4 regions of the Brevibacillus sp. FSL K6-6036 genome follow, and region 2 is predicted to be linked to each of the others. Evidence: riboswitches for the same ligand, from Rfam matches in the RefSeq annotation. Region 2 holds a riboswitch; each other region holds the start of a gene.
The links. A riboswitch is a leader RNA that binds a small molecule or an ion and turns the genes downstream of it on or off. The one in region 2 is predicted to bind lysine.
Positions count from the first base shown of each region.

Region 1: it holds a riboswitch for lysine, as region 2 does, so the genes downstream of both, NST37_RS24555 (transporter substrate-binding domain-containing protein) here and NST37_RS07900 (aspartate kinase) in region 2, are expected to answer to the same signal.
Region 3: it holds a riboswitch for lysine, as region 2 does, so the genes downstream of both, dapD (2,3,4,5-tetrahydropyridine-2,6-dicarboxylate N-acetyltransferase) here and NST37_RS07900 (aspartate kinase) in region 2, are expected to answer to the same signal.
Region 4: it holds a riboswitch for lysine, as region 2 does, so the genes downstream of both, NST37_RS05685 (amino acid permease) here and NST37_RS07900 (aspartate kinase) in region 2, are expected to answer to the same signal.

Region 1 covers NZ_CP150173.1:5,056,936-5,060,052, reverse strand. The annotation lists gene NST37_RS24565 (DUF418 domain-containing protein) at 1-566, opposite strand, end outside; gene NST37_RS24560 (hypothetical protein) at 1,038-1,316, shown strand; lysine riboswitch at 1,457-1,642, shown strand; gene NST37_RS24555 (transporter substrate-binding domain-containing protein) at 1,756-2,592, shown strand; gene NST37_RS24550 (amino acid ABC transporter permease) at 2,678-3,117, shown strand, end outside.
Region 2 covers NZ_CP150173.1:1,574,176-1,577,292, forward strand. The annotation lists gene uvrC (excinuclease ABC subunit UvrC) at 1-953, shown strand, start outside; lysine riboswitch at 1,048-1,235, shown strand; gene NST37_RS07900 (aspartate kinase) at 1,459-2,700, shown strand; gene NST37_RS07905 (DUF2507 domain-containing protein) at 2,882-3,117, opposite strand, start outside.
Region 3 covers NZ_CP150173.1:3,296,172-3,299,288, reverse strand. The annotation lists gene NST37_RS16570 (EcsC family protein) at 1-316, shown strand, start outside; gene NST37_RS16565 (GNAT family protein) at 442-990, opposite strand; lysine riboswitch at 1,186-1,370, shown strand; gene dapD (2,3,4,5-tetrahydropyridine-2,6-dicarboxylate N-acetyltransferase) at 1,461-2,171, shown strand; gene NST37_RS16555 (acetylornithine transaminase) at 2,186-3,117, shown strand, end outside.
Region 4 covers NZ_CP150173.1:1,092,717-1,095,833, reverse strand. The annotation lists gene NST37_RS05690 (cadherin-like beta sandwich domain-containing protein) at 1-1,053, opposite strand, end outside; lysine riboswitch at 1,432-1,620, shown strand; gene NST37_RS05685 (amino acid permease) at 1,736-3,117, shown strand, end outside.

The DNA.
Region 1 (3,117 bases), 1.7 Mb from region 2:
TGCTGCAGCCAAGAGCCGTCTCTATAAAGAGCGATGACTTCGTCAGAACCGCGCAGTGTCATATTGGCATCAATCAGACTAATCACCAGGATCCCCAGGATGGCAGTTGCATGCAGGCTTCCAAGCACTTTCATCGTTATGGATATCAAGCGGTCGCCGCCTTTGACGATGTAGGCGACGATCATTGCAGTTATGCCATAGCTCATTAAGATGTCATACTCCATGACCAGGGTAAAATGCAGCAAGCCTTCCAGGAATAAAAGCGAGGATACCCAAATATAGATTCCAGGCCAAGCGTTCCCTTTGCGAATGGCTTGCTGATATTTTAGCTCAAGTCCAACTCCAAACATGATTGTCAACAATCCCAGCAGCTTCCCGTTGACGAGAAATAACACGATCATCCTGATGAGATCGTCTTTTGCCCACCACCCAGAATAATCATATGTCGTAAGGTAGGTAAGATCCCCCAAATGGGCGAAAATCCATATGTTTGTCCCTAACGTCCCGAGGATTGCAAAGCCTCGCAGAATATCAAGAAGACGGATTCTTTCTTTGCGTTGTTCCATATCCCTCACCCTTTTGCGTATGAATTTCATGTAGTCTTAGTGTAGCCATGAAAAGAGCGAGGGAACATTCACACCTGTAAAGAGATGTTTATGACTCGTGTCATAAAGTTTGTAACAAGCAATCAAATCAAGCCGTTTGCTGGTCGGCCTCAGCTGGTGGAATTGGCTCAAGGCTGTTTTCCAAGGGACAGGAAGAGGATGGGAGTCCCCGCTATGGTAAGTAACAAATGATAAAATACGGGTGATGCTATGTTTATAAGGAGATTGGTACCGTTCGTCGTCTGTTTCCTGCTGGCTGCTTGTGCGAGCTCTACTGTAAGCATTGATAAAATAAAAAAACTGAGCTTTCAAGTATTCTTACCGGAGTCTCTGCCGGATGGTTATACTGAACAAAAAACGCTCTTGGATCTAAATGAAGGGTCTCTCTTAATCTCGTACGTAAACAGCGATACGTACATTGAACTTCTGCAAATGAAGAAATCAACATACGACTACCATCCGATGATCGAGTGGTACGCAAATAAAGGCAACAGTCAGAAATCCGATGATCGGTTTGAGATAGTCGGCAATTATGTGGTCGATATGGATAATTCGTTAAACAAACAAGGTGTGTGGGAAGCAGTATTTCTGCCGAAACAAGACTTGGACAGTCAGACGAAATACAACGAGCTTCGCTATTATCATCTGCAGTCAAACAGCAACGAAGAAGAGCGGAAAACATTCATGGAGAGCCTCGCCCCCATACATTGATGAGAGGAATAAGTCTTTTTGCGCATACAGGAACGCAAAAAATAGTCTGCCAGCATCATTTGGAGAAAAGACCCAGGTTGACAGAATTAACATAACATTGTAAACTCAAAAACATAATTGAATATGGACCTCACTTAAAACAGTGAGGTAGAGGTTGCGATATTTAACAGTCCTTGGCGGAGTTCGAGAAAGCGTTGATGCCAGGGAGAAGGAAATGTCGCCGAAGCTTGCAATATTTCTCGGTATTGCATTGCTGGGTCTGCAGTTAAGAGCTGCAGGACTGTCTCAATAAATGACCCGATTTATTGAGTTGTGCTATCTCATCTGGGAAAAGAGAGGTATTTGGGCAACTATGTTTGTAGTGCGACCTGAGTCTATCTCAGGTCGCTTTTTGCATTTTTTCAGCCAAAAAACCAGAAGCCAAAGGAGAAAATGAACCATGAAAAAACAGTCATCATTCATAGCTATGTTTCTATCCGCTGTACTTTTGCTCGCAGGATGTGGGGCAGGCGGAGGCAGCTCGCAATCTGCCTCAACCGATGAGGGAACATTCAAGGTAGGGATGGAAGCGGGATACGCTCCGTTCAACTGGACCCAAATGGACGATTCCAACGGTGCTGTGAAAATCGACGGCAATGCGGAGTACGCAGGCGGATACGATGTAGAAATTGCGAAAAAGATTGCGGATGGCCTGGGCAAAAAATTGGTCATCGTGAAAACGGAGTGGGATGGCCTTGTTCCTGCATTAACCTCCGGCAAAATCGATGCGATCATTGCAGGGATGTCTCCAACTGCAGAGCGCAAACAAACGATCGATTTCTCGGACAACTACTATAAATCCAATTTGGTCATGGTCGTGAAAAAAGGCGGAAAATACGAGAACGCTACTTCCATCCAGGATTTCAAAGGGGCAAAAGTGACTGCCCAATTGAATACATTCCACTATTCCGTGATCAATCAAATCGAGGGCGTCGTTCAAGAGCCTGCGATGGACAACTTCCCGGCGATGCGCGTAGCGCTTGAATCCGGAATGATCGACGGTTACGTCTCTGAGCGTCCGGAAGCCGTCAGTGCCTCCACGGCCAACCCGAACTTTGCCATGGTCGAGTTTACGGATGGATTTACGACCTCGGAAGATGATACGGCCATCGCTGTCGGCGTGAAAAAAGACAGTGAATGGACGAAAAAAATCAATGAGATTTTATCCGGCATTTCGGAGGAAGAGCGTACCAGGATCATGGATACAGCCATCAAAAATCAACCAGCAGCACAATAATCGCTTGCGAACCGGCTGCATCTCCATGCAGTCGGTTTTATGCGCATAGGGCAGGGGAGCTTCCCTGCATGAACGGAGGAGAACGATGAGCTTCGAGTGGATTGTAAAAATCATTTCCGAAAACTGGCCCATGTTCCTTCGCGGAGCGGGAATGACCCTATTCATCGCTTTGCTCGGAACGATTTTGGGAGCCATCATTGGCCTATTGATCGGGCTTATCCGGACGATCCCCGTTCCGGAGCGGGGAGCCAAAAGGGCGATTTTGAAAGCAGTCAATGCCATTCTAGCTACGTATATCGAATTTTTCCGGGGAACACCGATGATTGTGCAGGCGATGGTCATCTACTACGGTTCCGCCTTGGCGTTCGGGGTTGATATGGACCGGATTCTGGCCGCCGTTTTCGTCGTGTCGATTAATACGGGAGCGTACATGGCCGAGATTGTTCGCGGCGGGATTATTTCGATTGACAAGGGACAGTTTGAAGCAGCCCATGCGATTGGGATGAATCACGTGCAAACGATGAT
Region 2 (3,117 bases):
CCTCTTTTCCTTACTACGGCGGCGAAAAAGAGGATTTCATGTCCTACGTCAGCCAGTTTTACTTTGACAAGCAGAATGCCCTCCCCCGGGAAATCCTGCTGCCGGAGGAAAGCGATCCGGAGCTGCTCGCCGAGTGGCTGGGCGTGAAGGTGCATGCGCCGAAGCGCGGCAAAAAGCGGGAGCTGGTGCAGATGGCCAGCGAGAATGCCCGCATCGCCCTGCAGGAGAAATTTGCGCTCATGTCCAAGGACGATGCCCGGACGATTCAGGCTGTGCACAATCTGGGCCATATTCTCGGGATCGGAACCCCGCACCGGATCGAAGCGTTTGACAACTCCAACATTCAGGGGACAGAGCCGGTCTCTGCGATGGTCGTGTTTACGGATGGACGCCCGGACAAAAAAGAGTACCGGAAATTCAAGATCAAAAGCGTCGAGGGGCCGGATGACTACGGCTCGATGCGCGAGGTAGTCCGGCGCCGGTACACGCGCCTGCTGAAGGAAAACCAGACGCTGCCCGACCTGATCGTAATTGACGGAGGCAAAGGACAGATCAGCGCTGCGATGGATGTGCTGGAAAATGAATTGGGGCTCTACATCCCGGTATGCGGTCTGGCCAAGGATGAAAAGCACAAGACTGCCCAGCTCCTCTATGGGAATCCGCCCGAGCCGGTCGAGCTGAAGCGGGACAGCTATGAGTTTTACCTGCTCCAGCGCGTGCAGGATGAGGTCCACCGATTTGCGATTACGTTTCACCGGCAGGCCCGGACAAAGACGATGCTCTCTTCCCAGTTGGACGACATTCCCGGCATCGGCGAAAAACGGCGCAAGCTTCTGTTCCAGCATTTTGGTTCGCTGAAAAAGATGAAAGAGGCGACTGTCGAGGATTTCAGGCAGCTCGGGATTGGCGACAAGCTGGCCCGGGAGATTATCGCCCATCTCAGGAAGATGTGAGCTGAGAAATTGTTCAAAATAATATTTGAACCGTTGCCTTTTGCGTGATATAATCCCTTTCAAACAGAATATGTAACCTCACTTCCCTTTATTGGAGTGAGGTAGAGGCGCGAAAACCATGAGTACCACCCTGAGATCGGGATCGTTGACGGGTAGCGGAAAGGGGGATTCGCCGAAGTACGGAGGGAAGACCCGCTTCCTTGCGTGCTGGGCCTGTGTTGAACAAATACAGGACTGTCATCCGAGCAATACCCCATTGCCGGATGGAGAGCTATCTCACGAGTCTGCTGCGTGTAGATGACAGGGGCTGTACTGTCATGCTTTGTGCCAGCGGCTTGCGTGGTCCAGGGAAGGAGGAACCGATATTGTCTATTACGTAGGCAACGGCAGGTATTTTCCTTGTCGTTGCCTTTTTTGATAAGGAAAAGACTCATGCAACGTTTCGTTTCGACAGAGAATATCCATAGAGACATTGGTCTATTCAAGGAAAAGGGAGAGAAGCCGCATGGGGTTGATCGTGCAGAAATACGGAGGGACCTCCGTTGGTAGCATTGAACGCATTTTTCGAGTAGCAGACCGGATTATTGAATATAAAAAAGCGGGCCATGATATGGTCATTGTCGTATCCGCGATGGGCAAGTCGACAGATGTGCTGGTGGATATGGCCAAACAAATTTCCGCCTACCCTTCGGAGCGCGAGATGGATATGCTCTTGGCGACAGGTGAACAGGTCTCCATCGCACTTTTGTCCATGGCTCTGCATCAGCGCGGCTATGACGCCATTTCTCTCACCGGCTGGCAGGCTGGTGTCACAACAGAAGCGATCCACAGCAAAGCGCGGATCACGGAAATCAAAACCGAGCGGATTCAAAAGGAACTGGCCCGGGGACGTGTCGTCATTGTGGCAGGGTTTCAAGGGGTCAGTGCCGAAGGAGAAATAACCACATTGGGACGAGGCGGTTCCGATACTTCTGCCGTAGCGCTTGCAGCCGGCCTGAATGCCGACAGATGCGAGATCTTTACGGATGTGGCCGGCGTGTATACGGCCGATCCGCGGGTCGTTCCGTCCGCGCAAAAGCTGGACAGTATCTCATATGACGAAATGCTGGAGCTGGCCAATCTGGGGGCCGGTGTTCTTCACCCGCGCTCTGTGGAAGCGGCCAAAACATACAAAGTGCGGCTCGTCGTCCGATCCAGTTTTACGGCTGAAGAAGGTACGTACGTAGAGGAGGTTGCCAATATGGAAACAGGAAGAGTAGTAAGCGGCGTGGCACATGATGAAGATGTGGCAAAACTGACGGTCGTGGGCATGCCTGCGCGAGTGGGAACCCTGTCCCGCCTCTTCAATACGCTGGCTGACAACCAGGTAAACGTAGACATCATTATCCAAAGCTCCTATGATGCGGACGTGACGAACATCTCGTTCACGGTGGCTGCCAGCGACCTGCCAAAAGCGCTGGAAACCCTCTCCTCCAATCAGGCAGAGCTTGGCTTTGAAAAAGTCGATCATGAAGAGGGCCTGACCAAGGTATCGATCGTCGGTGCCGGCATGGTGAACAATCCGGGGGTTGCCGCCGAGATGTTCCGCGTCTTGGCCGAGCAGGACATCACGATCAAAATGGTATCCACCTCCGACATCAAGGTTTCTTGCGTGATTCCCGCAGAACTTACGGAACTGGCAGTTCGCAGCTTGCATACGGCCTACGGCTTGGACGTAAGCGAAGAAGCCGTGGTGCACAGTTTGTAAGCACAACCACATACAAGAGTCGCCTCCCCCCTTTTCGTTGAAGAGGGGGGTTAAATATGACCGTCTGGCTGTTCATTGCAGCGAGGCGCATTTGATTCCATTTTCCTGTTTCTTCTATATAAATATAGGGAAGCTGATCCGGGACTTTTGTTCAGGTGATGGCACCAGAAGAATCACGCATTCAAACAGCCAAAGAGATCAAGACGCTCCCCTTCTCGGCCAGCTCCATTCGCACCTCCGGCTCCCTGCCCTGCCACCTGTTGACGGCTCCGGCAATGATTCCGCATTCCAGGGCCAGAGAGCGCAAAATTCGTTCAGGCGGCATGTATGAAAAAATCGTGTGCGTCAATCGATATCGATAATGACGCTCTCCCTCCTCCAGGACATCCAGCTTGCCGAGGCCCAGCCTGATAAAAG
Region 3 (3,117 bases), 1.7 Mb from region 2:
GCGGCTGTTTATTGTCAAATGTCTGCAGTTCGCTTCCTCGGATATTGTAGGAAAGCAGGCGATCCTGGAGGAGCTGTCTTCTTTCGACAATCCTTCCAAAGAGCGGGATGTACTCTCTCAGCTTCAGGGCTGGCGAGAGGTAGTGGTGACCTACACGGAAAATTTCGGGTGGAAAAAGCTGTTTCAGATCGTACCGGTCGCGGGAATGCTCTTCGGCGCTTATCTGAATCGCTCGTCTGTCCGTGACGTGGCGGAGACGGGCATGATGCTGTATCGCAAGAGAAGGATTCTCGAGCGGCTTGGCACGGAGGCGTAGCTGTAGTGTGAACAAAAGCCCAAATGGCCGAATCGGCCGAACAAATTGCCCAGCCAAACGCCGAACCGAATTATTGAACCGATTTTCTGAATTGCAACCGTCCAGATTAAGTGATGCTGCCGCTCCTACGTCGTCTCCAGCTCCTCGGCGGTAATGGCAAAGATCAGGTGATCCTCCCATTTACCGTTGATTTGCAAATAGCGAAGCGACAGTCCTTCTTCGCGAAATCGGTTTTTCGCAAGAACCTTGATCGAGCCTGTATTGCGCGGCATGACCGCAGCTTGAACCCGGTGAAGCTTTGCTTCGGTAAACGCAAATCGGATGACTTCTCCTACTGCTCTGGTCATTATTCCTTTGCCGTTATGAGATTGATCGAGGAAATAGCCGAGTGTAGCGTTTTGCCAGGCTCCGCGCACGATATTGGAGAGGTTGACGCGGCCGACGAGGGTTTGATCAGGGCCGACGAAAATGCCGAACGAATAGCCTGTCCCTTCGCGAAAGCTTCGCTCTGCCTCCTCCAACTGCTGGTACTGCGCTTCAATTGTGTAAAAAGAAGCGGGGCGGATGGGTTCAAAAGGCTGCAGAAATTGGTGGTTTTGTTGCCGCAAAGAGGCCAGGGCAGGGGCATCGCTTGCAGACAAGGGACGAACAAGAAACGCAGAAGGTGCAAACATCTTCAGGTTCAGCCTCCTATTCACATATAGGGTGGATGGAAAGTTTAGCATGAATCAGGACTGTTGAAAAGAGGGAAAAGGGAGTCGCTGACAATGCCGTCCAGCAGGAGCGGCCCACTCTCGATTCAACAGTTGCCACCGGGTACGGAATTTGGTACAGTACAGGGTAAGTAAAGCTGAACAATTGCATATTGCCTTCTAAATAGAGGCGCGCTGCGGATGAGTACTTCTTTTCATCAGGAATGGGGAAAGGGAAGAGGAGAAAAGGCCAAAGCGCCGAAGTTCTGGCCGCATCCCCATTGGCGGCAGGGCTGGGGTGCTCGTGAATAATGATCATCCTGTCATAGGAGAAGTTTCTCTTATGGAGCGCTATTTACGTTTGCTTGTCCGGTATCAAAAAGCAATGAGTATAGCGTTTGCACTCATTGCTTTTTCTACATTCATTTCAAGAAAAGTGGAGGAGAAGTACTGTGAACATGATGGATGCCAATGAAATTATCTCGTTTATTCAAAAAAGCGAAAAGAAAACGCCTGTAAAGGTATACCTCAAAGGGGATTTGGACGGCATCGACTTCGGTCCCAGCGCAAAAGCCTTTTTGAACGGCGGCACGGGAGTCGTTTTCGGGGAGTGGAAGGAAATCCAGCCTGTTCTGGAGCAGCATGCGGATAAAATCGCGGATTATGTAGTGGAGAGCGACCGCCGCAACTCTGCGATTCCGCTTTTGGATACAAAAAACATTCAGGCACGCATTGAGCCAGGCGCAATCATTCGCGACCAGGTGAGCATCGGCAACAACGCTGTCATCATGATGGGAGCTTCCATCAACATCGGAGCCGTCATCGGAGAAGGCACCATGATCGACATGAACGTCGTCGTCGGCGGACGCGGAACGATCGGGAAAAATTGCCACATCGGCGCAGGTGCTGTCATTGCCGGCGTGATCGAACCGCCATCTGCGTCTCCGGTCGTTATCGAAGACGATGTCGTGGTAGGAGCAAATGCGGTCATTTTGGAAGGGGTTCGCGTCGGAAAAGGCTCCGTTGTAGCCGCAGGAGCTGTCGTTATCGAGGACGTTCCGCCGAATGTGGTAGTAGCTGGTACGCCCGCACGCATTATCAAGCAAATCGACGAAAAGACACGCTCCAAGACGGAGATCAAGCAGGAGCTGAGACAGCTGTAAGGGAGAGGGTAGGCATGGACTGGCGTTCGCTTGATCAACAATACATCGTCTCTACGTACAAAAGACTGCCGATCGCTATCGCCAAGGGCGAGGGAAATTACCTCTACGACACGAATGGCAAGGGATATCTCGATTTGTTTACCGGACTTGCCGTAAACGTGCTCGGCCACTCTCACCCGCGGATTATTCAGGCCCTGCGGGAGCAAGGGGAGCAATTTTTGCACATCTCCAATATTTTCCTCAATCCCCCTGCGATCAAGCTGGCGCAGAGGCTGATCGAGCATACCATCCCGGGGAAAGTCTTCTTTACCAATTCCGGAGCAGAAGCGACCGAGGCGGCTATCAAGCTGATTCACAAATGGACGGCTGCCGAAGGTACGGGACGCTCAGGCATCGTGGTTCTGTCCAACAGCTTTCACGGCCGGACATTGGGAGCTCTTCGCCTGACCAGACAGCCTCACGTCTATCAGGATTTTCCTCAGCCCGATTTTCCGGTCTATGAGCTGAAGGCAGGAGACATTGATCAGCTTCGCGCTGTCTGTGAGGAACGCCGTCCTGCTGCCGTTTTGATGGAGCCGGTGCTGGGCTCGGGCGGTGTCGTCCCTCTGGCTGAAAGCTATTTGCAGGAAGTGGCGGCGATCTGCCAGGCGACAGGCACTTTGTTTGCAATGGATGAGATTCAGACAGGAATGGGACGGACAGGCAAATTATTCGCTTTTCAACACGCTGCTGTGACACCGGACCTCATTCTTTTTGCCAAAGGAGTAGGGGGCGGGCTTCCGCTCGGGGGTGTCATCGCAGGCGAAAAACTGCAAGACTTGTTCAAGCCGGGTGATCACGGCACCACGTTTGCGCCGTCACCGCTCTCTGCCGCCTTGGGGAATGCAGTTCTGGACGAACTGTTGGACGCAGCGTTCCAAAGTCAATTGCAGGATGTGACGCAATA
Region 4 (3,117 bases), 480 kb from region 2:
GGCGTTGTCGCTTGGCTGCGGGGCGAGCTGAAAGTCCAGTATAGCGGTGTCTCCTGCCTCAAAGTTTTCAATCAGCTTGAGCTGCGGGATGTACCCGTCCTTGGCCGCTTCCACAGAGACCAGACCTGCGGGGACATCCTGGAGGATGTACTCGCCTTTCGCATTCGTCACTGCCGAAACAATTCCCCCGGCAGATACGACAGCACCCGCGAGCGGCTTGGGAGGCGAGCCCGAATCCGTAACCTTGCCTTTGATCGTACCGGTGTGCTTGTACTCTCCGAGATTGATCAGCAGCTTGACAAAATCGATGGCTGCGCCGTCTCCGTACGGATTTCGCGTCGTCTTGTCATCGAGAAGGATGGTCAGGCTTCCGTCCTTCAAGAGCGGCAGGTATTCATCCGGAATTTGGACGCTGATCAGCTTTCCGATCGGCCCATGCTGGTTGAGCGAGTTGATAACGTTCTCCAGAAACGGCGCCCGGACGCCGTTCAGCTCGGCTGTATATTTGACCCGCCCCGGATACTTCCGCGGCTGATAGTCATTGATGAACATCTGGAGAATGGCCCCTTCGATCGGGGTGTTTTTCGTGTCAAAGGTTACCTTGATGGGAACGACCGGATTGGCTGTCTTGCTGTAATTGTTTCGGGTATAGCCGTCCGCCACATGATCATTGGCATCATTTTTGGGGTTCCGCAAATCCGGATATTGAAAGGAGCTGATCACCATCAGCTGGTCCGTTCCTGCCGGATCGGTCGGCTGGTGAGTTACTTTCGGATATGGGGCCCCTGTGCTTTTTCCCGAAAATGGATCGTAGCCGTTCGGCCAGCCTCCGCCCAGATTGTCGATATCCCCGACCCGGACCATCAGATCGGCCTCTGTCGTATCGTACTTTACGGCATACGGCTTGGACCAATCCCCGTTTAACGGATCGTTCGTGCGATTTACCGCCGACGCAGCCATAGCAGGACTGCTTGTCCATTCCAGCGAAAAACCGGTAAAGCAGATCAGAAATGCGAGGCACATCAAAAACAGTCGATGCAGACTCCGCTTCATGAAAACGGCTCACCTCTTTCCTTTATTTGCGTTCGAGCTGTGCAGTGTCTTTGAAGGGAAGACATCTAACATTCCTAATTATGGTACTATTTTACCATGAATAAAGACTCAGATGACTAGATGGTTTTTGTAGCATCTGTTACACATTTTTTTGCAGCCTGCGATCCCATTAGCTGTCATATCCACACCATAATCTTCATACTGTCAGAGCATGGCCCTCTTTTCCTTCGTACCCTTCTCCAGCTTCGATAAACCAAAAATAATAGACCGTCGCGATGTCCCGGACCTCACTGCCACAAAATCACACTTGATTTTAAAGGAAAAACCCATATACTTGAACCATAACATAATCTCATAGCAATTATCCTCATCAGACACGATGAGGATAGAGGTCGCGGCTTTTATATTATTCTGTACGAGATCCAGAGAAGATTGATGACTCCAGAAGAAGGAAAAGCTGCCGAAGTCTGCCGTGTATTCTCTGTACACACAGGCTGGGGCTGTACCCGACAAGGGACAGAACTGTCACGTTTGCCAGCCGAGCAAGCGTGGTGTGCTATCTTCCGTGAAGGCTTGGTGGGGATTGGATCATACCGCCCTTTTGCCGTTTTTGGCTTGTGGTGGTATTTTTATTTCCGGCCTTCCTTCCCGCAAATCAAGAGAAAGGTCGTGTTTTTATTTTATGTCTTCCAATCAATTGCAACGCGGATTGAAAGCCCGTCACTTGACGATGATCGCCATCGGCGGATCGATCGGTACCGGACTTTTCCTGGCGAGCGGCGGCTCCATTCACTCTGCCGGTCCGGGCGGTGCTTTGGTTGCCTATATAGCGATCAGCCTGATGGTCTTTTTCCTGATGACGAGCCTCGGTGAGATGGCGGCGTTCATGCCGGTATCCGGCTCCTTCAGCACTTATGCGTCCAAATTTGTCGATCCGTCCCTCGGCTTCGCGCTCGGATGGAATTACTGGTACAACTGGGCGATCACGATTGCCGTCGAGCTTTCAGCCGGTGCGCTCATCATGAAATACTGGTTCCCGGACACGCCGTCCATTCTCTGGAGCGCGCTTTTCCTCGTCCTTATGTTTGGCTTAAATATGTTATCAGTAAAAGGATACGGCGAATCCGAATATTGGTTTTCCTTGATCAAAGTAAGTACGGTCATCATCTTTATCATCGTCGGCGTATTGATGATTTTTGGCATTATGGGCGGCGAAGCAGTCGGCTTCCACAACTTTACCAAGGGAGATGCGCCGTTCAGCGGCGGCTTTATGGCGATGCTCGGCGTCTTCATGATCGCCGGCTTTTCCTTCCAGGGAACCGAGCTGGTCGGGATTGCCGCAGGCGAGAGCGAGGACCCGGCCCGCAACATTCCGAAAGCCATCAAGCAAATCTTTTGGCGCATCCTGCTGTTCTATATTTTTGCGATCTTCGTCATCGGGATGCTGATCCCGTACGACAATCCGAATCTCATAAACAGCGACATTACGGACATTGCAGTCAGCCCGTTCACGCTGGTGTTTGAAAAAGCGGGGTTTGCCTTTGCCGCTTCTGTCATGAACGCCGTCATTTTGACATCCGTCCTCTCGGCGGGCAACTCCGGGATGTACGCGTCTACGCGGATGCTGTATGTTCTCGCCAAAGAAGGAAGAGCTCCCAAGCTTTTTGCCAAAGTGAACAGCCGTGGCGTGCCGACCAACGCCCTCCTGCTGACAACGCTTATCGGGATGTTTGCCTTTCTGTCCTCGCTGTTCGGGGATGGCACCGTCTACGTCTGGCTCTTGAATGCTTCCGGGATGTCCGGCTTTATCGCCTGGCTCGGGATTGCGGTGAGCCACTACCGCTTCCGCAAGGCGTATCTGGCACAAGGCTACGATCTGAAGCAACTGCCTTACCGGGCGAAATGGTTCCCGTTTGGACCGATCCTCGCCTTCATCATCTGCCTCATCGTCGTGCTTGGCCAAAACTACACCGCCTTTACCGGCGAGACGATCGACTGGGGCGGCGCACTTGTATCGTACATCGGCCTGCCGCTCTTCATCCTCGTCTGGCTGGGCTACAAATA